Regions from separate parts of the Arthrobacter sp. HLT1-20 genome, predicted to be linked through region 1. Evidence: predicted binding sites of a transcription regulator. Region 1 holds the regulator's gene; the other holds the start of a gene.
What was found. The regulator HrcA, encoded in region 1, represses chaperone genes, less so after heat shock. The targets are predictions, from matches to a motif close to TTNGCACTCGNNNNNNNCGAGTGCNAA.

Region 1 (6,583 bases):
GGTCCACCAAAATGCCCAAACGGCGGTTGGGTCCGGGACAGAAGTCAGCCACGGCTGCGGCCAGGTCGTCGATGCCGCGCAAGGGCTCCACCACAATCCCTTCAACCCGCAGATCGTCTCCCCAGACTTTCTCAACAAGTTCGGCGTCGTGCTTGCCCTCCACCCAGATGCGGCTGGCCTTGGCCACCTTGGCGCGGGTGTTGGCAACTCTCACCGAGCCGGAGGCCGTGCGCTGGATCGCCTTGGCAGCCACAACGCGCGGGGCAATGAGCTCAACGGCTTCGCCGTCCAGCAGGAAACCAAATCCCAGTGGGAAGGCACGGATTTTCTCGCGCCTGTCAGCAAGCTCCACAATATGCATGCCGCCGGACTTTTCCAGCCTGACCACGGCACCCACCCAGCCGGTGTCCACGTCCTCCACCACAAGCCCGGAGACGGCCTCCACCTTTGGCAGCGTTCGGGCGGGAGGTGCGCTCAAATCTTGGGGGCCCCACTGGTTGAATTCCACGCTAAAACCTGACTCTTCATTCTTGGGGCAACGCTCATGGCGAACGCTGCAGCTGTGAAAACCCATGCTATCCGCTCCGCGAGGCACAAATGGGGGTTCGCCATGGTCGCAGGGGCACGGGAGGGGCTGGCGAAAAAGTATTAGACTTAGCACTTGACTGGGTAGAGTGCCAGCGTTTTTAGGCCAATGAAAAGGAGGTGACGGGCATGAGTGAACCACGGAAGTTGGAGGTCCTGCGGGCCATTGTTGAAGACTACGTACACACACGCGAGCCCGTCGGTTCCAAGGCCCTGGTTGAACGGCACCATTTGGGTGTTTCCAGCGCCACCATCCGCAACGACATGGCAGCGCTGGAAGAGGAAGGCCTAATCGCCGCCCCTCATACCAGCTCGGGGCGTATTCCCACCGACAAGGGCTACAGGCTTTTTGTTGACCAGCTGTCCGCCGTCAAACCACTTTCAGCCGCCGAACGCCGCGCCATTGCCGTGCTGTTGGAGGGCTCCACGGACCTTGACGATGTCCTGGAACGGACGGTGCGGACCCTGGCCCAGCTGACCAACCAGGTGGCTGTGGTGCAGTATCCGCGCTCGGCCGGTGCCACGGTGCGGCACATTGAATTTGTGTCGCTGGCTGCACGCCAGGTGCTGGTGGTGCTGATTTTGGCGTCCGGCAAGGTTGAGCAGAACGTGATCGACGTCGGAGCTAACGTTGACGACGCCATGCTGGCTGGGCTGCGGCAAGTGTTTTTGGCCAGCCTGCAGGGGATGACGGTGGCAAGTCTGCCCGAGGCCGTTGTCAGGATCCCGCCAACAGTCCAGCCGTCCGAGCAGGGGCCGGCCGCGCGCCTGGCCCAAGGCTTGGTGCTGCTGGCCGGGAATGCCCGGGAAGACAAAATTGTTATGGCGGGGACAGCCAATTTGGCCCGGTCCAACAATGACTTCCCGCTCAGCATTGGCCCTGTCCTTGATGCCTTGGAGGAACAGGTTGTGTTGTTGCGCCTTTTGGAGGCGATGGCACAAGATTCCTTGGGCATGGCAGTAGTTATTGGCCGTGAGAACCCGCACGATTCGCTGGCAGAGGCGTCAGTTGTGGCCACCAGTTACGGGCCGGGCGAAACTGCCAAGCTTGGTGTTGTGGGCCCAACCCGGATGGATTACCCCAACACCATGTCCAGCGTGCGTGCCGTGGCGCAGTACCTGTCTAGAATTTTGGCCGGCTAAGCGGCCACCGATTCCACTAAAGAGAGCAACACTTTGAGCAATCACTACGATTCACTGGGCGTCGCCCGCGACGCGACCCCCGAAGAAATCAAGAAGGCGTACCGCAAACTGGCGCGTAAGCTCCACCCGGACGTCAACGACGCCCCGGATGCCCAGGACCGCTTCAAGGCAGTGACCCACGCCTACGAGGTCCTTGCAGACCCGCAAAAGCGCCGCGTCTACGACACCACGGGCAACGAAAATGGCAACGACAACGGCGGTGGCGGCGGCAACTTTGACGGCCAGGGCTTCGCCTTCCAGGACATCTTCGAGACGTTCTTCGGCGGCAGCGGAGGCGGTGGCGGGCGTGGACCGGCGTCGCGCATGCGGCGGGGACAGGACGCCCTCATCACAGTCCGCATTGACCTGAAAGAGGCAGTATTCGGCGTCAACAAGAAGCTTGAGATCGACACCGCCATCACCTGCGGCACCTGTGAAGGCAGCTGCTGCCGTCCGGGCACCTCACCCACCACGTGCGATGTTTGCCACGGCAGCGGCCAGATCCAACGCCCCGTGCGCTCCATCCTGGGCAATGTCATGACGCTGGCCACCTGCAACTCCTGCCAGGGCTTTGGCACCATGATCATTGACCCGTGCAACGAGTGCATGGGTGAAGGCCGTGTGCGTGATCGCCGCAGCTTCACCATCAAGGTCCCGGCCGGCGTCAGCACCGGCACCCGCATTCAGCTAGCCCACCAGGGCGAGGCGGGTCCGGCTGGCGGCCCGGCGGGCGATCTGTATGTGGAGATGAAGGTCAACAACGACCCCAACTTCCTGCGTGAAGGCGATGACCTGCACGCCACCCTCAGCGTGCCCATGACGGCTGCCGCGCTGGGCACCGAGCTGACCTTTGAAACCTTCGACGGCGAACAGCCCATCAGCATCAAGCCGGGCGTCCAGGCTGGGGAGATCATCAACCTGCGCAGCTTGGGTGTGACGCACCTGCGGGGCTTTGGCCGTGGCGATCTGAAGGTGCACATCCACGTGGAAACCCCCACCAAGGTCGACGCCGCCCAGGAAGAGCTCCTGAAGCAGCTGGCCGCCCTGCGCGGTGAAACCTTCACGGAGGGCAAGCTGGTCTCCAGCGGCGGCATGTTCGCCAAGCTTCGCGACAAGCTCGGCAACCTCTAAAGCCCATGAGCAACCCAGTCTTCTACGCCACGCCCGCCGAGCTTGCTGGCCTCGGCCCCGGTGCCGCATTTTCCCTAGGCGGTGCCGAGGGCAAGCATGCCGTCACCGTCAAGCGGCTTACTGCCGGCGAGCCGGTTGACGTGTGCGACGGCGCCGGGTTGCGTCTGGTCTGCTCCGTCACCGGCGCCGAGAAGGGTGTGCTGAGTGTTGAGGTTGAGGCCGTTGTGGCCGAACCCGCCCACAACATTGCGTTCACCCTCGTCCAGGCGCTAGCCAAGGGGGACAGGGATGAGCTGGCCATCGAAACCGCCACCGAGCTGGGCATCGATGCCGTGGTTCCGTGGCAGGCCGAACGCTCCATTGTGCGGTGGAAAATGGACAAGGCCGTTAAGGGTCCGGAAAAATGGCGCCAGGTGGTTGCCGCGGCGGCCAAACAGGCCAGGCGTTCCAGTATTCCGCAGGTTGGTGCACTGGTGGGAACGGCCGGTATCTGCGAACAGATCCAGGCAGCGGATCTGGCCTTGATCCTGCATGAGGACGCCACCGATTCGCTGGCTGCCGTGGCGCGTGCCTGGAAGTCGACACAGGACTTCAAGGATTCGCAGGCGGCCTTGACCGTGCTGATGATCGTGGGTCCGGAAGGTGGCATGAGCGACGCCGAGGTGCAGGCATTCTTGGCAGCGGGGGCGCAGACCGCCCTGCTGGGCCACCACGTGTTGCGATCCTCCACGGCCGGACCGGCCGCGGTGGTGCTCCTGAGTCAGGAATTGGGCCGCTGGGCCTAAACCCGACCCCTCCCGAGCAGCCTCCTTAGGGTTGGCTGATGGTGACGATCTTGGTGTCCAGACCAATCTGGCGCCCCGGGACCAGCGGGTCCGCAAGGTAGACAGACAGCTGGTAGCTGCCGGGCGGGGGAACCAGGTTGAAGTTGAATTCGCCCAGTTCGCTGGGGCCCTGGGGGATGGACACTGTCCCTGTCATGTAGACGTCGGAAACCTCGCCGTTCTTCACATGGGACAACGCCCAGGCAAGGGTCCCCGTGGGGGAGACGCCCTGGCCCTTGACCTTCAGCGGAAGGGTTCGGTAGGTGGCACCGTTGGCGGGGTCAATGAGCCAGACGGGGGCAACAAACGCCGGATTGCGGGTCAGCGGCTTGTCCAAGGCAACATGGCCAAAAGCGTTGAAACCGGTGTGACCGTCAACAAGGACGGAAACCTGCACAGCACTGGAGGCATCAATGAGTCCTGCCATGGCAGCGGCCGCCGTGGCCGTGTACACCAGCTGGGACACGGATCGGTCGGCGATTCCCTGGTCCATATTTTGCCCGAAGGCATCGGCTGAGACGTCAATGGTGATCACGTTCTTGGCGGAGATGGACGCCCCCAGCCGGCTTGGCTTATTCCACAGCGAAAAATAGTCCGGATCGCTGGGTTTGGCGCTCATCATGGTGTGCAGCGCGCTAACAATGGGGTCGTCGGTGGCGGCCGTGGGGAAGAACTCCCGGTACAAAAACACGTCGTCGTTGCTGCGCCCCAGCCAGTAAACGGGAAGGGTCTGCGCGGCCGTGGCCGTCTCCAGGGGTGCGCTGGTCACCAGCGTTGACGCGGTTGAGCCAGTACTGGTGGGCATCGTGACATTGTGCTGATCGCTGACCTTCTCGGTGCAACCCATGAGCGCCAGCGTCAAGGAAAGGCCAATGACTGCAAGGCCGTCCACCGCGCGGAATCGGACGCGGGGGCGCTGATTCTGACGGGCCCTGGAGCCGGGCGCGCCATGGCGTCCTGACGGGGCTGGGGACGGTGCGGCCATGGGGAATTGTCTCGCTGGTCTATTGGTCTGTGGAGGGCGGTACATATTCGCAACCACCCTTGAAAAAGCGTTAGTCAAGGTTCCCCACAGTTCCTTAGACCTGTTCAAGCTTGGCACAATACAGAACCCCGATGCCCGGTTTACGCCCCTAGGGAAAGAACTGAAACCGTATCGAAATACTTTGCCCGGCATGTGGCACCAAAGTGTGATCAAGCTTCACGTGGGTTATGGGCTGCGTTGTTGGGGCCGTGCATTAGAATCGGTAACAGGTATCAGCGGCAAGAAATTCGGTGGCAACCACCGGCAAACCCAAGGAGAGATTTCAGGCTAGGAAGGCCGAAATTATGGCAGAGACAACAGCGCACCGCCACGATTCGTATCCTGATGAGGGTCCGGGGCGGCACTTTCCGCATTCCGTTGACGGCACGCGCACCGAAGTGGTGCACTTTCACTCCACCGAGCAGATGGTGGCGGCGCTGGGTGCCGAGGATGAAGGACTGCGCGTTGTTGAGGCACTCTACCCCCAAGTCAGTTTTTTGGCCCGCGGGAACGTTCTCTCCATCACTGGGCCCGCGGCAGTGGTGCCCCGGATCATGCACCTCATGGAGGAAGCCCGGGGCATGGTGGCGCGCAACAGCCCCATGAGCGCCAGCGTGTGGGAGCAGTTGGTGACCATGCTCAAGACCCGGCCGGACTCCTCCGTGGTGGACATTCTCAGCTACGACATCCTCTCCAGCCGGGGCCGGACCATTCGCCCCAAAACCGCCAACCAAAAGCTCTATGTTGATGCCATCGACAGGAACACGGTTGTCTTTGGGATTGGGCCGGCAGGAACAGGCAAAACCTATCTGGCCATGGCCAAGGCGGTCCAGGCCCTGCAGCGCAAGGACGTCAGCCGCATCATCCTGACCCGCCCCGCCGTGGAGGCGGGGGAGCGTCTTGGTTTCCTGCCGGGTACCTTGAACGACAAAATTGATCCTTATCTGCGCCCGCTCTATGACGCCCTGCACGAGATGATGGATCCGGAAACCATCCAACGCCTCATGGCCGCCGGCACCATTGAGGTGGCCCCGCTGGCGTACATGCGCGGACGCACGCTCAACGACGCCTTCATCATCTTGGATGAGGCCCAAAACACCACCCCCCAGCAGATGAAAATGTTCCTGACACGGCTGGGATTTGGTTCCCGCATAGTTGTCACCGGAGACATCACGCAGGTGGACCTTCCTAGCGGAACCAAATCAGGGCTGCGCGTGGTGAAAGATATTTTGGAAGGCGTGGACGACATCCACTTTGCGCTCCTGGATGCCGAGGACGTAGTCCGGCACCGCCTGGTGGGAGCCATAGTCAGCGCCTACAACTCCTGGGATGAAACCCATCCGAGCCCCCCAACAGCCAAGGAAAGCACCTCCAGATGAGCATCGAAATCAACAATGAATCAGGTGTGGAAGTGCGCCAGGAAGAGCTGGTCAAGCTCGTCAAGCACATTCTCACTGCCATGTTTGTGCACCCCCAAACCGAGGTTTCCATCATCTTGGCCGATGTGGACACCATGGAAAAACTCCACATTGAGTGGATGGATGAACCCGGACCCACAGATGTTCTCTCCTTCCCCATGGATGAGCTCCGCCCCGGCAGCGCCGCTGCACCCACCCCTGCCGGACTTTTGGGCGACATTGTCTTGTGCCCCGTGGTTGCCCAGGAGCAGGCAGTTACCGCCGGCCACTCCATGGAAGAGGAACTGCTGCTGCTGACAACCCACGGCATGCTGCACCTCATGGGCTATGATCACCGTGAGCCGGAGGAAAAGGCAGAGATGTTCGGGATTCAGCGTGAGCTGCTCTCCAGCTTCCTGGGCAGGGAAGCCCCCCGGGAG
Region 2 (14,505 bases), on a different contig from region 1:
GCAACAACCATCCGGTCCTTTCCCCGTATGGGGTGTTCAAGAGTGCGGACATTCCGCTCATCATCGCCGTGGGCAGCGAGAAACAATGGGTGCTGCTGTGTGGGCTGCTGGGGCGCCCGGAGCTGGCCGCACACCCGGACTATGCCTCCAGCCGCCTGCGCACTGTCCACCGCGAGGAGCTCCGCGAACTCATCGATGGTCTGCTGGCACGGCAAAATGCTGCCGATTGGCTGCGCGAGCTGCGGGCCGCCGGCATCCCGGCCGGGCCCATCTACAACTACGCCCAGGCCTTTGCCGATCCGCAGGTGCAGCACCTGAACATGGTGCAAACGGTCCTTCGCAGCGACGGCTCCGAACTGCCACTGCTGCGCGGCCCGGTATCGGTCAACGGGCAGCCGCCCGCCGTACGCAAGGCGCCTCCTGCCCTCGGTGAGGACACTCTGGCCGTTTTGGCAGGGCTGGGGCTCACCGCCGAACAGATTGCCGGCCTGGTGGACGCCGGGGTGGTGCTTGCCGCGCCGGCGGTGGCCTCCCATGGCTGAGCTGCGTGCTGAGCTGCGGGTGGAGCGCCACGGCGAGGTGGCCGTGCTGGTTATCGACAACCCCGCCATGCGCAACGCCGTCACCCATGCCATGTGGCAGCAATTCATGGCCCTGCTCGCTGCGTTGGCCGCGGACAGCGCCGTCAAGGTGCTGGTGGTGCGCGGGGTGGGGGAGCACTTCTCGGCGGGGGCGGACATTGCCTCTCTCAAGAGCATCCTGCATGACCCGGCCACGGGGCATCACGGCGGCTTGGACATCACGGCCGCCGAGGACGCACTTGCGGCATTCCCCAAGCCCACCATCGCCGCAATCGACGGCTACTGCGTGGGCGGTGGCTGGCAAATTGCCGGGGCGTGCGATCTGCGCCTGGCCAGCAGCCGCGCAGTCTTTGGTGTCACGCCCGCCAAAATCGGGATCGTGTACCCCCTGTCCGGAATCGGGCGACTCGTGGAGATCGCAGGTCCTGCAACCGCCAAATACCTGCTGCTCACGGGGGACTTTGTGCAGGCACCCGAGGCTCTCCACCTGGGGCTGGTCACAAAAATTCTCGCCGGGGAATCGTTTTGGGACCAGGTCAGCGACTTTGCGCAGCATGTTGCTGCGCGCTCGCAGTTCTCCCACCAGGCGCACAAGCAGCTGGTCAACGCACTGGGCGCTGTCACGGCGGACGTGGCAGGGCTCTATGATCGCTGGCAGCAGGAAATGGTGCGCAGCGCCGACGCCGAGATTGGTATTGCAGCATTTCTGGCCAAGGAAACCCCGCGGTTCACCTGGGTGGCGCCGTCCGAGGGCTGAGGCGGATGCTGGCTGAACACGGGGCTGGGCCAGGGGCTGGCTGAGCGGGCCCTCGATTTCGGCTCACCACGGCGTGCCAAACCTGCCCCCAATGCCCCACGGCGTGCCAAACCGGCGAGGGAACATGAAAGTTCATGGGTCCTCTCCCCTTTGGCACGCCGTCGGCAGGGGAGAGCTCGGGAAGCGCTGGGGAACGGCCCGCTTGTGAGTCAAAATATGCACGAATGTAAACTTTGCACTTGTGCAATAAGTGCTCGGGTGCATATTCTTGAGGTATGCAAAAAACCACTGTGCCGTTGCGTGAGCGGAATCGTCTTGAGACCTGGGCGTTGATCCATGACAAGGCATCCCTCATGGCGTGCGAAGAGGGCCTGAACAAAGCCACCGTGGAAGCCATTGCCGATGCGGCGGGCATTTCCAAGCGCACCTTCTTCAACTACTTTGCCTCCAAGGAAGATGCCATCTTGGGCATTCAGGCGCCCAAGCTCTCCGAGGAGACTATCGCGGCCTACCGTGCCGACGGGGACCAGGATTTGTTCGGGCGAACGGTGCACCTGATGGCCGCCGTCATCCGCTCCATGTTCCCCGAAGCGTCCCTGAGCGATCGCCGTAGGCAGCTCAAAGCCGACTACCCGGAGTTGGGGAAGCGCATTTTCACCCATATGCGGGCCTCGGAGGAACTGGTGGAGGCCGCCCTTTTGGAGCGGTACCAGGAAGGGTTGCCGGAGGACACCTGGTCTGAGCTGCCGCCGGGCCGGGACTCCGCGCTGGCCTTGCTGATGATGGCGGGAACTGTTTTGCGGTTCGCGTTCTCCAAAGACCCCAGCGCCACAACCAACGAGGACAGCCCGGCCGTTTACGAGGCCATTGAAATTTTCAGAGAGGCCATCAAGGCAACGCTATGAGTACTAAGAAAATGAGTTCCACCGCCCAGAAAGCTGTGGCAGGTGCCCCGGCCGAGCAGGGAGATCCCCATGCGCAGCGCAGGATTGTGCTGCTCTTTGCGGGCCTGATGGTCACCATGTTGCTGGCCTCACTGAATCAGACAGTGCTCTCCAGTGCGCTGCCCACGATCGTAGGTGAGCTCTCCGGCGTCGAACATATGGCGTGGATCATCACGGCCTTCATCCTGGCCTCCACCATCATGATGCCCGTCTATGGCAAGTTGGGTGACCTTTTGGGCCGCAAGCCCATGCTGCTGTTCGCGATCTCCATTTTCATGGTGGGCTCGGTGATTGGCGCGCTGGCACCGGATATGACCACGTTGATTGTGGCCCGCGTGGTCCAGGGACTGGGTGGCGGTGGCTTGATGATTCTCTCGCAGGCCACCATTGCCGACGTCGTCCCGGCCCGTGAACGCGGCAAATACATGGGCATCATGGGCGGCGTCTTCGCGTTCTCCTCGGTGGCCGGCCCACTCATTGGTGGCGGGCTCACGGAGGGTCCCGGCTGGCGCTGGACGTTCTGGATGAACGTGCCGCTGGCCGTGCTGGCCATTCTTGCCACCATTTTCCTGCTGCATGTGCCGCGCAAGGTGCACGCAACCCGGCCCAAGATTGACTACCTAGGCATGATGCTCATTGCCTTGGCTACCACCGCGATTGTCCTGGTGGGCACTTGGGGCGGCTCGCAGTACGACTGGAACTCCCCGGAGATCATTGGCCTGGCCATCGCGGCAGTTGTCACGGGCGTGCTCTTCGTCATCGTGGAACTGCGCGTTCCCGAGCCCGTCATGCCCATGAGCCTGTTCAAGAACCGCAACTTCAACCTGACCACCGTTGCCGGTCTGCTGACAGGTATCGCCATGTTTGGTGCCATCGGCTACATGCCCACCTATCTGCAGATGGCCACGGGTTACTCGGCCACAGAGGCCGGGCTGCTGATGATCCCCATGATGGCTTGCCTCTTAGTGGTCTCCGTGGTGGTTGGCCGCCGCGTCTCCACCACGGGCCGGTACAAGATCGCGCCCATTGTTGGCTCACTCATCCTGGCTGTTGCGTTGGCGTTGATGGCGACCATCACCGTGGGCACCCCCATCTACGTCATCTGCATCTACCTGGGCATCATGGGCATTGGCCTCGGGGCAAGCATGCAGATCCTGACGCTGGTTGCACAAAACTCCTTCCCGCTGGCCCTGGTGGGAACGGCTACCGCCGGGCAAAACTATTTCCGCCAGGTGGGTGCCACGCTGGGCTCGGCCGTGGTTGGTGCAGTTTTTGCCACCCGGCTACACGAACTGGTGGCCGAGAAGCTCCCGGGTGGTACGGGTGGTGGTGGCGCCAACTCCTTCACCCCGCACCTGGTCAACAGCCTGCCGCCGCAGATCAAGGCGCTGGTCATTGAGTCCTACAACGAGGCCCTGATTCCGGTCTTCCTGTGGATGGTGCCGCTGGCTGTGCTCGCAGCAATTGTGCTGTGCTTTGTGAAGGAAGTGCCCTTGGAGACCAAGGCCGACCGCGAGATTGTCCTGGACGTCAGCCCCGAGGGGATGGCCGAGTTTGAGTCGGCTGTGCAGTACGACGCCGTTGCCTCCGCTGGTTCCGCGGCGGAGGCTCCGGCGCCACGCAAGTAAGCAACGCCCCAACTATGACGCAGTAGGTGCTGAAAATCGCAGCGAAAATAGCACCTACTGCGTCATAGTTGGTTGGGCGGGGTTTTTGTTGTCCTCGGTGATCTTGCCGCGGGCCAGCCGGAACTTCCTGTCCGTTTGGGCAGCCAATGCCTGATCGTGTGTCACCACCAGGATGGTTGTCTTCTTTTCATGGGCAAGCCGCCGCAGCAAGGCGATGATGACCTCACCGGTTTCATCATCCAGGTTGCCCGTGGGTTCATCGGCCAGGATCAGCTTGGGGTTGTTGGCCAAGGCCCGGGCAATCGCCACGCGCTGCTGCATGCCGCCGGAGAGCTTGTTCGCCTTGCGGGCATGCATCTCCTCCGTCAGCCCCACCTGATTGAGTAGCTCAGCCGCCCGCCGGCTCCTTTCGGCGTGGGAAACGCCGGCAAACTCCATGGGCAGCATGACGTTTTCCTTGGCGGACAGGTTGGGAATCAGGTGGTACGCCTGAAACACAAAGCCAATGTCGTCGCGCCGGTAGGCAGTGAGCTTACCGTCCGGGAGGGCGGAAACGTTCACCCCGTCCACCACAACGTCCCCGGATGTTGCCTTGTCCAGGGCCCCCAGCAGCGAGAGCAGGGTGCTCTTGCCGCTGCCGCTCTTGCCCAGGATGGCGGCAAAACTGCCCTGCTCCAGGCTGAAGGAGACCCCGTTGACGGGCTTGATGGTGCGGTCGCCCGATTTGAAGGTCTTGACCACATCGCTCACTTTTAGCATCGTTTACTCTCCTCGCAGAACTTCAATGGGACGTACCTTGGCTGTCAGCAAGGCCGGAATGAGCGCGCCCAGGGCCGCGATCAGCAAGATGCCAGCCACCCCAAACACCAGTGTCTGCCAGCCCAGGGATGTGCTGACGGTGCCGATGAGCTGCTCCGCCCCCGCAAAGGCGCCACGGGTCCGCGTGAAACCTTCGCCGCCGCCGGTGCAGCCGCCGGGTCCGCCGCCGGGGCCGGCAGAGCCGGCAGTGCCCACGGTGGCGGCGCTGGTACTGGTATTGCCGGCCACCAGGGCGTTGACGATGGGGTTGCTGCTGAACGCAGCCACCACGGCGCCCACCACCGAGCCCATGACCACCAGGACCATGGCCTCGATCACGAACTGAGCCCCGATGATGCGGTTGGAGGCGCCGATGGCCTTCAGAACCCCAATTTCACGGCGCCTCTCGCGCACCACCATGATCATGATCAGCAGGACAATGAGCCCGGCCGTCACGAGTGAGGCGATGAAGGCGATCAGGGAGATGTTTTGCACGCTGCCCAGGGAACTGATGGCCGAGTCCAGATTGGTTGAGCCGGAGGTGACATCAACCGTGTCTGCACCCAGTGCGGCAATAAGCGCCGTTTGGGTGGCTGCCATGTTGTCAATGCTGTCCACAGTCACCGTGAGGCTGCTCAACTGTCCCGCCTGGTCCGTGAGCGTCTGCGTTGCTGCAAGGGGCAGGTAGATGGCGTTGTTATCAAACTCGGTGCCGGCGTCGAAGATGCCAGTGACCTTCATGGTCCTGTCCTGGACCGTGAACGTGGAGCCCACCAACAGGCTGTTCTTGGTGGCGAGCGTGCTGCCCACCAGCACCTGCGTGGAGGCGTCTGCAAAGTCGGTGAGCTGGGCCCCGCTGGTGACATTGACGGCCGCCCCGGTGGCTGTTGTGGAAGCGGAAACGCCCGTGGCCTGGATGGGGATGCTGAAACCCGCAGGTGAGGCTGCCGTGTCCTGCCCCGACGTGCTGCCGTTGCTGTTGTTGCGCTGGCCCAACGACCCCGGAGCCACAGCGGATTCCAGGCTGGTGGTGCCGCTGGTGCCGAAGCCGCCGCCCTGGCCGCCCGCGGGCCCGTTGCCCCCGCCGGAGGTGCTGATTTCCGCAGCCTCATTGCGCAGCCGCACGCTCAGCGTCCCGGTCACATTGCTCACGTGCTCGACGGCGGATGCCTGGGTGAGTGCCGCAGCCGTCAACGGCTCGCCGCCGCCCAACCCTCCACGGGATCCCGCCGGATTGACCGTAAGGGTGTTGCCCACCGACGCCTTCAGCGAATCGACCTTGCCGGCAACGGCCTGATTGGCAACCAGCATGGACAGCGCCAGACCAATGGCAACAGCCAATATGATCACCACGGAGCCGGTCCGGATCTTGTTGCGGAAGGCGTTGCCCACGCTTCTGGACACCACACTCATAAATTGCTCCCAACTGTGTGGCCGCCCTCGCGGCGACCGTTCACAAGCAATCGTGTGCCCGGGTTCGGTGCATTCATTATGGAGGTGCTGTGAATGGGCTGTGAGATTCTTCCCGGCTAGACTAAATGCAGCAAACACATGCCAACGTAATTGAGGGTCACTTGCCAGAATTTACCGCCCGCTTTGCCACCGCCGCCGAGATTGCACAGTGGGATTCGCTGGTCACAGCCAACCCCAACGGTGGCAATTTGCTGCAGTCTGAAGCGTTTGCCGCTGTCAAGAAAAACTATGGCTGGGATCCCCAGTTCATTGCCTTCGAGGGCCCGCAGTACACCAGCTACAACCTGGTGCTGGAAAAGTCATTCCCCATTCTGGGCAAGCTCTGGTACCTCATCAAGGGCCCCGACGCGGGAGACGTTTCCGAGATTCCGCCCATGCTGGAAGCCTTGCGAGCCTTTGTGAAACGCGCCAAACTCAATGTGTTTGCCGCGAAGATCGAGCCCGATGTCATTGCCTCGGACGAGGCCCGTGCAGTGCTTACCGGAGCCGGCTTGGTTAAGGTCCCCGACCTGCAACCCAACGACAGCACAGCCCTGCTGGACATCTCACCGGAGCCCAACCAGTTGCTGCGCAACTTGCATTCACGCGGCCGTAACGCCGTGCGCCGGGCCATCCGAGAAGAGGTCCAGGTGGTTCCCATGGAACCTACCGAGGAGACCATGCGCACCATGTACGACCTCATGGTGGGCACCATCACGGCCAAGTCCACCAGCCAGGCCCGAGACTTTGACTACTACAAGCAGTTCTGGAGCGAATTCACCAAGCGCGGCCAGGGCCGTTTCTACTTTGTGTTTGAGGACGGCGTGGCTTCGGTGGGTGCGTTTGTGATCAACTACGGTTCCAAGGCCACGTACAAGGATGGCGGTTCGCTGCAAAAGCGCAACCAGTACGGAGACTCACATTTGGTCCAGTGGGTGGCCATCAACGACATGAAGGAACTGGGTGCTGTGCAGTACGACTTCTGCGGCACGCCGCCGTCGGACAGGCTCAAGGACCCCACGCACCCGCACCACGGTTTGGGCTTGTTCAAGACCAGCTTCTCCAAGACTGTCACCGATTTTGTGGGCTGTTACGACCTGGTACTCAGCCCGTTGCGGTATAAATTGTGGTCTGTGGCAGGTGAGAGGGTGTTTAGGCAGCTCTACACCCGCCGCACAGGAAAGCAGTTCTACTAAATCGTCTTTTTGGCTTCACCGCAGCGGAAGATCCTGCCGCAGTGAGGCCCACGGCCACAGGGAGTAAGAATGACCACCAATCCCAACAGCCGGGATCAAGGCGAGGCTGGCCGAGGCCAGCCTGAAAAAACCCAACATGGGCAAGTTCCTCTGGGGAAAGCCTTCGCCAGGGGCTCCAAGAACGTCCCTGCCGGACTGGGCACTACCGGCCCGGCGCCAACTGCGAGCATGATTCCCGTGGTTTCGCCCGCGCGCCCCAACAAGGCCGCGCGGACTGTGCTGCGCAAGCTGGTGCAGGGCGAAGCCCCGCCCACGGCGCCCATGAACATTGTGGACAGGCTTGCAGGCACCCCCTACGCCAACTTCACCATCCAGGTGGGCAAGGCCGAGGAATCAGCCCGCAAAACCATTGACTTTGCTCTGCGCCTGGCCGAGACAATGTTCAGGTACGGCGCAGGTGCCCTCGAAGTGGAAACCAGCATCATCGCCGTCACCGCGGCCATGGGGTTACGCAACATTGAGGTCGACATCACCAACCAGTCGGTCATCATCAACTACGCCCCGCGGGACGCCGTGCCCATAACGCTGCTGCGGGTGGTGCGGTCCTGGACCAACAACTACGCGGGTCTGGTGGAGGTCCACGAGTTGGTGACAGACATTGCCAGCGGGGGAGTCACCCGGGATGAGGCGCACAGGCGCCTGGACGTCATCATCAAGAAGCCCAAGCCCTTCCCCCGCTGGATGGTGTCCATGGCCGAGGCAGTGTTTGCTGCGGCAGTGGTTGGTGTCATTGGTGGCACAGTGTTTGGCATGATCGTGGCGTTCCTGACCATCCTGCTGGCGGGGCAGGTGGCCCGCGTCCTGGGCAAGTGGCGGGTGCCGGACTTCTTTGTCACAGCCATCAGCTCCTTCATCGTCACCATGGTGGCTGTGCTCTGCTTCATGATGCATGTACCGCTCAGCCCATCCGTGGTGGTTGCCGGCGGCATCCTTTTGATGCTGCCCTCGGGCAGGCTTGTCTCTGCTGTGCAGGATGCCATCAACGGCTTCCCTGTCACAGCCGCAGGCCGGTTCCTCTCAGCATTTCTGACGTTTGGCGCCATAGTTGCGGGCATCGCCGTGGGGCTCGTGACCAGTTCCGTGTTCGGGGCGGACAGACTCAACGTGGCGGAGACCATCTCCGGTACCCTGCCCCTTTTCTGGGTGCTTGCGCTGGTGGCCTTGGCCACTGTGGCCATCTGCATTGCCGAGCAGACATCGCTCAAACTGCTGCTGCCCACCACTGCCGTTGCCGTGATCGGCTACGTGGTCTACTACTACGGCATGGAGTTTGGCCTGGGTGGACGCTTTGCCCCGGCTGTGGCAGCAGTTGTCATCGGCATGCTGGCCCGCGTCATTGCCCTGCGGCTGGGTGCGCCCCAGCTGGTGGTGGCCGTCCCGTCCATCATTTTCCTGCTGGTGGGGCTCTCCATCTTCCGGGCCATGTTCGTCATGACACTGACCCCCGAGGACTCCGTGACGGGCGCCGTTGGCATCTTCAACGCCCTGGTGGTGATCCTCGCGGTTGCTGCGGGCGTGGTGCTGGGCGACAACGCCGCCCGTCCACTCACCCGCAGCAGCGGCCAAAAGGACCGCCGGAGAAACCGCCGGCGGTAACCCCCGTAAGCGCTGGGCGGTCGCCGTCAGCTCTGGGACCCCCGAGCCAACGGTGACCTTGGCGGTGCTGCGGACCGCCATTTTTCCGGCGACTATCCGACACGTCGGCCGCGGGCGGCCTTTGGTGTCTCCTTTACGTCGCCTACAAAAAATGTCGGCTCCGCAGCCCCAACAAATTCGGGCCGGACATTCCGGAGCGAGGATGGATTTTGCTCGCGAGGAACGAGCGGCAAAATCTTACTGCTCGCGAGGGATGTCCGGCCCGAATTTGGCGGACTACAGGCGAACTACAGGATTTTGCCGATGGGCTGCTTCTTTTCGGCTTGGAAGTAGTCCTCGGTGCGGCCGTAGGCCCAGTAGCCCGAGAGGGACACCTGCGAGCGATCCAGGCCCCGCTGCTTGAACAGCAGATCGCGCAGGGCCTTCATGTATTCGCGTTCGCCGTGGACAAAAGCGTCGACAGTGCCAGCCGGCCACGGACCGTTGGCGACGGCGTCCAGCAGGGCGGTGCACTGATCGGGGGTGGCGCCGTCGCGGAACACCCAGGTGAGTTCAACGCCGCTGGGCTTGGCCACGGGCTGGATGTCGGCAGCCGTGTCCACCTCGATGTAGGCGTGACCCCGGGCATCTACCGGCAGGGACTCCAGGGATGAGGCAATGGCCGGCAAGGCCGATTCGTCGCCGGCAAACAGGTACCAGTCGGCGTCGGCATTGGGCTTGTAGGCGCCGCCGGGGCCGGAGAAAATGATCCTGTCTCCGGGAGTTGCGGCGTTGGCCCACGGTCCGGCCAGCCCGGAATCGCCGTGGATGACAAAGTCGATTGCCACTTCCTGGGCAGCCACATCGACCCACCGCAAGGTGTAGGTGCGGGTCATGGGCCAGTGCTCCCGCGGCATGGACTCGCGCAGCGCAAAGACGTCAACGGGTTCGGCGTAGTCCACCCCGGGCACCAGGAAATGAATCTTCACATACATGTCAGTGGCGTCCTTGGCCGTGAACTCGGCCAGGGCCGGGCCGCCAGCCACAATGCGCACCATGTGCGGGCTGAGCTGTTCACGCCGGCGCACCGTGAGGGTGAACTGGGTGCGCGGTTTAACGGCGGGCGCCACGACTGTGGCGGTTGGGGTCTCTGCTGTTGTCACAATTGTCTCCTCGATGCGGGCACAGGCCAGCAGGGGCTGGGGCGCTAACGCCCCTAGTTAGGTTCTCCTAACAAGTCTAGTTCACCGGGAGTGCCCAGTCGATTGGGGCCGCGCCTTGGGCGGCCAGCAGCTCATTGACGCGGCTAAAGGGCCTGGAGCCAAAGAATCCGCGCGAGGCCGACAACGGGCTGGGGTGGGCCGACTCGATCACGGCCGTCCCCTCCAGAAGTGGTGCCAAGCGCTGGGCGTCGTTGCCCCACAGCACGCTGACCAGGGGCTGCTTGCGTGCAGCCAGCGCGGCGATGATGGACTCGGTCACTTCCTCCCACCCACGACGCCGGTGGGAGCCCGCCGCTCCCGGCGCCACGGTGAGCACCCGGTTGAGTAGGAGGACGCCCTGGCTGGCCCAGGCGCTCAGGTCGCCGTGGGCGGCCGGCGGGATCCCCAGATCGGCGCTGAGTTCCTTATAGATGTTGTTCAGGCTGCGCGGGAGCGGCCGCGTTCTTTTGTCCACCGAAAACGCCAACCCCACCGAGTGCCCGGGCGTGGGGTACGGGTCCTGGCCAACAATCAGGACCTTGACCTGGTCCATGGGTGTGCCCAACGCACGCAACACCAAAGTGGGGTGGGGCAGGAAGCGGGTTCCGGCGTCGTACTCCCTGGTGAGCATGGTCCCCAACTCGCGCAGATTGGAGTCAAGTGGCGCCAGCGCTGCGGCCCAATCCGGTGCCATCTGGCTCAGTGGCTCCGTTCGCAACGATTCCAGGGCCTGCAGCTGATCCTGGCTCCACGGAGGCGGTGCTGGCATGTCGAAGAGGCTCGGTGTGCTGTCCATAGATTCCATTGTGGGCCATGGAAGACGTCCGCAAGAGTGGTCCACAGGGGCAGCCGGCTGAGTTGTTGTCCACAGTTTTCCAAATGACAGGGGTGTCATTCGCACCTATTATGGACAGAGCAGGGCATTGATCATGTGTTGCGTACGCGTCGAAAATGAATGGAGGGCCGTTGTGGTCGAGACAGACCAGCATGGGCAGCCCCTCGCGGACGACGCCGACGTGCCCGGTACCGCGGAAGGCGCCAGTGAGCATGTGCTCAGCGAGCGTGAAGAGCAAATGTTGGGTCTGGAGCGGCAGTGGTGGAAGTACGCCGGTGCCAAGGAACAGGCCATTCGGGAGCTGTTTGACCTCTCGGCAACCCACTACTACCAGGTGCTCAACGCGTTGATCGACACGGAAGCTGCGTTGGCGCATGACCCGATGCTGGTCAAACGGTTGCGTAGACTACGGTTGTCGCGCCAACAGGCCCGTTCCGCACGCCGGCTCGGCAATTGACGCGCCCTTCACCACGATTACCCACAAGGACACCACTGCACTATGAGTAAATACCCGCGGGATGAATTCGACGCGATCGAGGAGAACTCGGCGCGCCACGGCGTTCACCGCGCTTCCATGGAGATCCAGGGACGCTCCCTGCTGCCCCTGATGATTGTTGGAGTGGTGGCGCTGTGCATCGGCGTGCTGGCATTTTTCATCATGCCCAAGATGCTCAGTAACACAACACCCAACCAGCCTGCCGTGGTCAACAGCAGCACCGCGCCGGCAACCCCTGCTCCCAGCGTTGTACCCACCACCCAGGCGCCCACCACGGCGCCAGTGGCCACGCCGTCACCCACACCCACACCCACACCCACCCCCACCCCCGCCTCGGCGGTGGACAAGAGCGTTCCGGTGGCGATATTCAATGCAGCAGGTGTTCCCGGCCTGGCGAGCAGATATTCAGGACTGGTCACGGCCCAGGGCTGGACCGTTTCGCAGTCGGCCAACTGGGCGGGGCAACCGCAGCCGGCGTCGGTTATTTTCTATAGCGGCACCGTGCAGAAAGCCAATGCCGAGTCCTTGTCCAAAACGTTGAACATCCCCACCTTGGTGGACACAGCCGAGCTGGGCATTCCCCTGGCCGTGGTGCTGGGGCCCGGAGCCTAGGCAGCCAGGCGGGATCTGCACCCTCCGGGCTCGGCTACCGGAAAGAGTGATGGCGGGCAAACCTGATTGGTTTGCCCGCCATCACTTTTTGTTCAAATCAGCACGTCAGGACCCTGAAGAACTAGTCCTTCAGAGGAATGCCCTTGGCGTCGGTCTTGAACGGGTCTGCGCCAACGAGGATCATGATGCCTTCAATGAAGCCCCAGATTCCACCAAGTCCGAATGTCACAAAAGTCACGACAATTTGAATGACACCCATTTTTGTGTCGCCAAGGTAGAAACGATGGATACCCAGGGAGCCCAGCAAAATACCCAGGATGCCGGCCACAATCTTGGACTTCTGCTCTGCACCGTACTGCATGCCGTAAGCGGGCTGCTGGCCGTAACCTGGCTGGCCATAGTTCTGCTGCACGCCGGGCTGCGGGTAGCCGGCCTGAACGTTCTGCTGGTCGTAGCCCGCCTGAGCGCCAGGCTGCGGGTACATCGGGGCCTGCGAAGCCTGCGGGTAGGCCGGGGCCACCGGTGTTTCGGCGGGAGCTGCGGGCGCCTGGTAGGCGGGGGTCGGGACGGTCGGTGCCTGGTACTCGGGAGTCTGCGGGGTTGCGGGCTTGTCGTAGCCTGCGGGAACGGCGGCCGGGGTTGCCGGCTGTTCGGGCTGTGAATTCTCACTCATGATGTCTCCTGGTGCTAGTGCTGCGGCGCAAGGCCCTGCCGGGCGGCAGTGGGTGACCCATGTAAATGCGCGAATCGGAATACTTACAAGCTCCACGCTAGTCTCTTGCCGCCCCGGCTGAAAGAGCCACCCGCCCGTGGCGGCGAATGTGTCCTGTATTGCACGGCGGCAGTGCCCAAAACCGCGCCCATGTTCCCGTTCGCCTGAAGCTCACACAGCCCGCTCCGCTTGCACTCTGCTGTGCCGAGTGCTAATTATTGAGTTAGCACTCTGAGGTGGCGACTGCTAATTATTAGCCGGCCAGCCGCCGTCGGAGTATTGAACTTTCCTCATTGGGTGAGGGTTCGCGGCCGCTGTATATAGATCAACGGCCGCGCATCCGTCCGTCGCGGGCACCGTGATGGGGATTTCTGTATCCAAAATGACTGTCCCGAAAGGACTGAAGCCTCCATGGCCAAGCTCATTGCATTTGATGAAGAGGCACGCCGCGGTCTTGAGCGTGGATTGAACATCCTCGCCGACGCCGTCAAGGTAACCTTGGGCCCGCGCGGGCGCAACGTTGTTCTCGAGAAGAAGTGGGGCGCCCCCACAATCACTAACGATGGTGTCTCCATCGCCAAGGAAATCGAACTTGACGATCCTTACGAGAAGATCGGCGCTGAGCTGGTCAAGGAAGTCGCCAAGAAGACTGATGACATTGCCGGCGACGGCACCACCACGGCAACCGTGTTGGCTCAGGCTCTGGTCAAGGAAGGCCTGCGCAACGTAGCTGCCGGCGCCGACCCGCTCTCCTTGAAGCGCGGCATCGAGAAGGCTGTTGCAGCCGTCATCGAGCAGCTGCTGGCTTCCGCCAAGGAAATCGAGACCAAGGAAGAGATCGCAGCCACCGCTTCCATCTCCGCCGGCGATCCCGAAATTGGCGCCCTCATTGCTGAGGCCCTGGATAAGGTTGGCAAGGAAGGTGTTATCACCGTCGAGGAGTCCAACACCTTCGGCCTGGAACTGGAACTCACCGAAGGCATGCGCTTCGACAAGGGTTACATCTCCGCTTACTTCGTGACCGACACCGAGCGCCAGGAAACGGTCCTTGAAGACCCGTACATCCTGATCGTTAACTCCAAGATCTCCAGCGTCAAGGATCTTGTTGCAGTTCTGGAAAAGGTTATGGCTTCCAACAAGCCGTTGCTGATCATCGCCGAAGACATTGAAGGCGAAGCTCTTGCCACGTTGATCGTGAACAAGATCCGCGGCCTGTTCAAGTCCGTTGCCGTCAAGGCTCCGGGCTTCGGCGACCGCCGCAAGGCTCAGCTGGCCGACATCGCCATCCTCACCGGTGGCCAGGTCATCGCTGAAGAAGTTGGCTTGAAGCTGGAAAACACCACCCTTGACCTGCTGGGCAAGGCTCGCAAGGTTGTTGTCACCAAGGACGAGACCACCATTGTTGATGGTGCCGGCGACGCCGAAGCCATTGCTGGCCGTGTTGCACAGATCCGTGCCGAGATCGAAAACTCCGATTCGGACTACGACCGCGAGAAGCTGCAGGAACGTCTGGCCAAGCTGGCCGGCGGCGTTGCAGTCATCAAGGCCGGTGCCGCAACCGAGGTTGAGCTCAAGGAGCGCAAGCACCGCATCGAAGACGCAGTGCGCAACGCCAAGGCTGCTGTTGAAGAAGGCATCGTCCCCGGCGGTGGCGTTG

Region 2: a site for HrcA is predicted at 13,072-13,098, ahead of groL (chaperonin GroEL). Genes of this name have one in related genera too.

The regions. Positions count from the first base shown of each region.
Region 1 covers NZ_JBTNDR010000060.1:910-7,492, forward strand. The annotation lists gene ACX80Q_RS18290 (DUF3097 domain-containing protein) at 1-508, opposite strand, end outside; gene hrcA (heat-inducible transcriptional repressor HrcA) at 715-1,728, shown strand; gene dnaJ (molecular chaperone DnaJ) at 1,762-2,898, shown strand; gene ACX80Q_RS18305 (16S rRNA (uracil(1498)-N(3))-methyltransferase) at 2,904-3,683, shown strand; gene ACX80Q_RS18310 (GerMN domain-containing protein) at 3,709-4,707, opposite strand; gene ACX80Q_RS18315 (PhoH family protein) at 5,052-6,125, shown strand; gene ybeY (rRNA maturation RNase YbeY) at 6,122-6,583, shown strand, end outside.
Region 2 covers NZ_JBTNDR010000009.1:70,427-84,931, forward strand. The annotation lists gene ACX80Q_RS07200 (CaiB/BaiF CoA transferase family protein) at 1-542, shown strand, start outside; gene ACX80Q_RS07205 (enoyl-CoA hydratase/isomerase family protein) at 535-1,338, shown strand; gene ACX80Q_RS07210 (TetR/AcrR family transcriptional regulator) at 1,614-2,243, shown strand; gene ACX80Q_RS07215 (MDR family MFS transporter) at 2,240-3,910, shown strand; gene ACX80Q_RS07220 (ABC transporter ATP-binding protein) at 3,965-4,669, opposite strand; gene ACX80Q_RS07225 (ABC transporter permease) at 4,673-6,121, opposite strand; gene ACX80Q_RS07230 (lipid II:glycine glycyltransferase FemX) at 6,283-7,356, shown strand; gene ACX80Q_RS07235 (threonine/serine exporter family protein) at 7,585-9,012, shown strand; gene ACX80Q_RS07240 (siderophore-interacting protein) at 9,300-10,154, opposite strand; gene ACX80Q_RS07245 (uracil-DNA glycosylase) at 10,231-10,989, opposite strand; gene ACX80Q_RS07250 (DUF3263 domain-containing protein) at 11,210-11,485, shown strand; gene ACX80Q_RS07255 (LytR C-terminal domain-containing protein) at 11,528-12,136, shown strand; gene ACX80Q_RS07260 (TM2 domain-containing protein) at 12,258-12,809, opposite strand; gene groL (chaperonin GroEL) at 13,260-14,505, shown strand, end outside.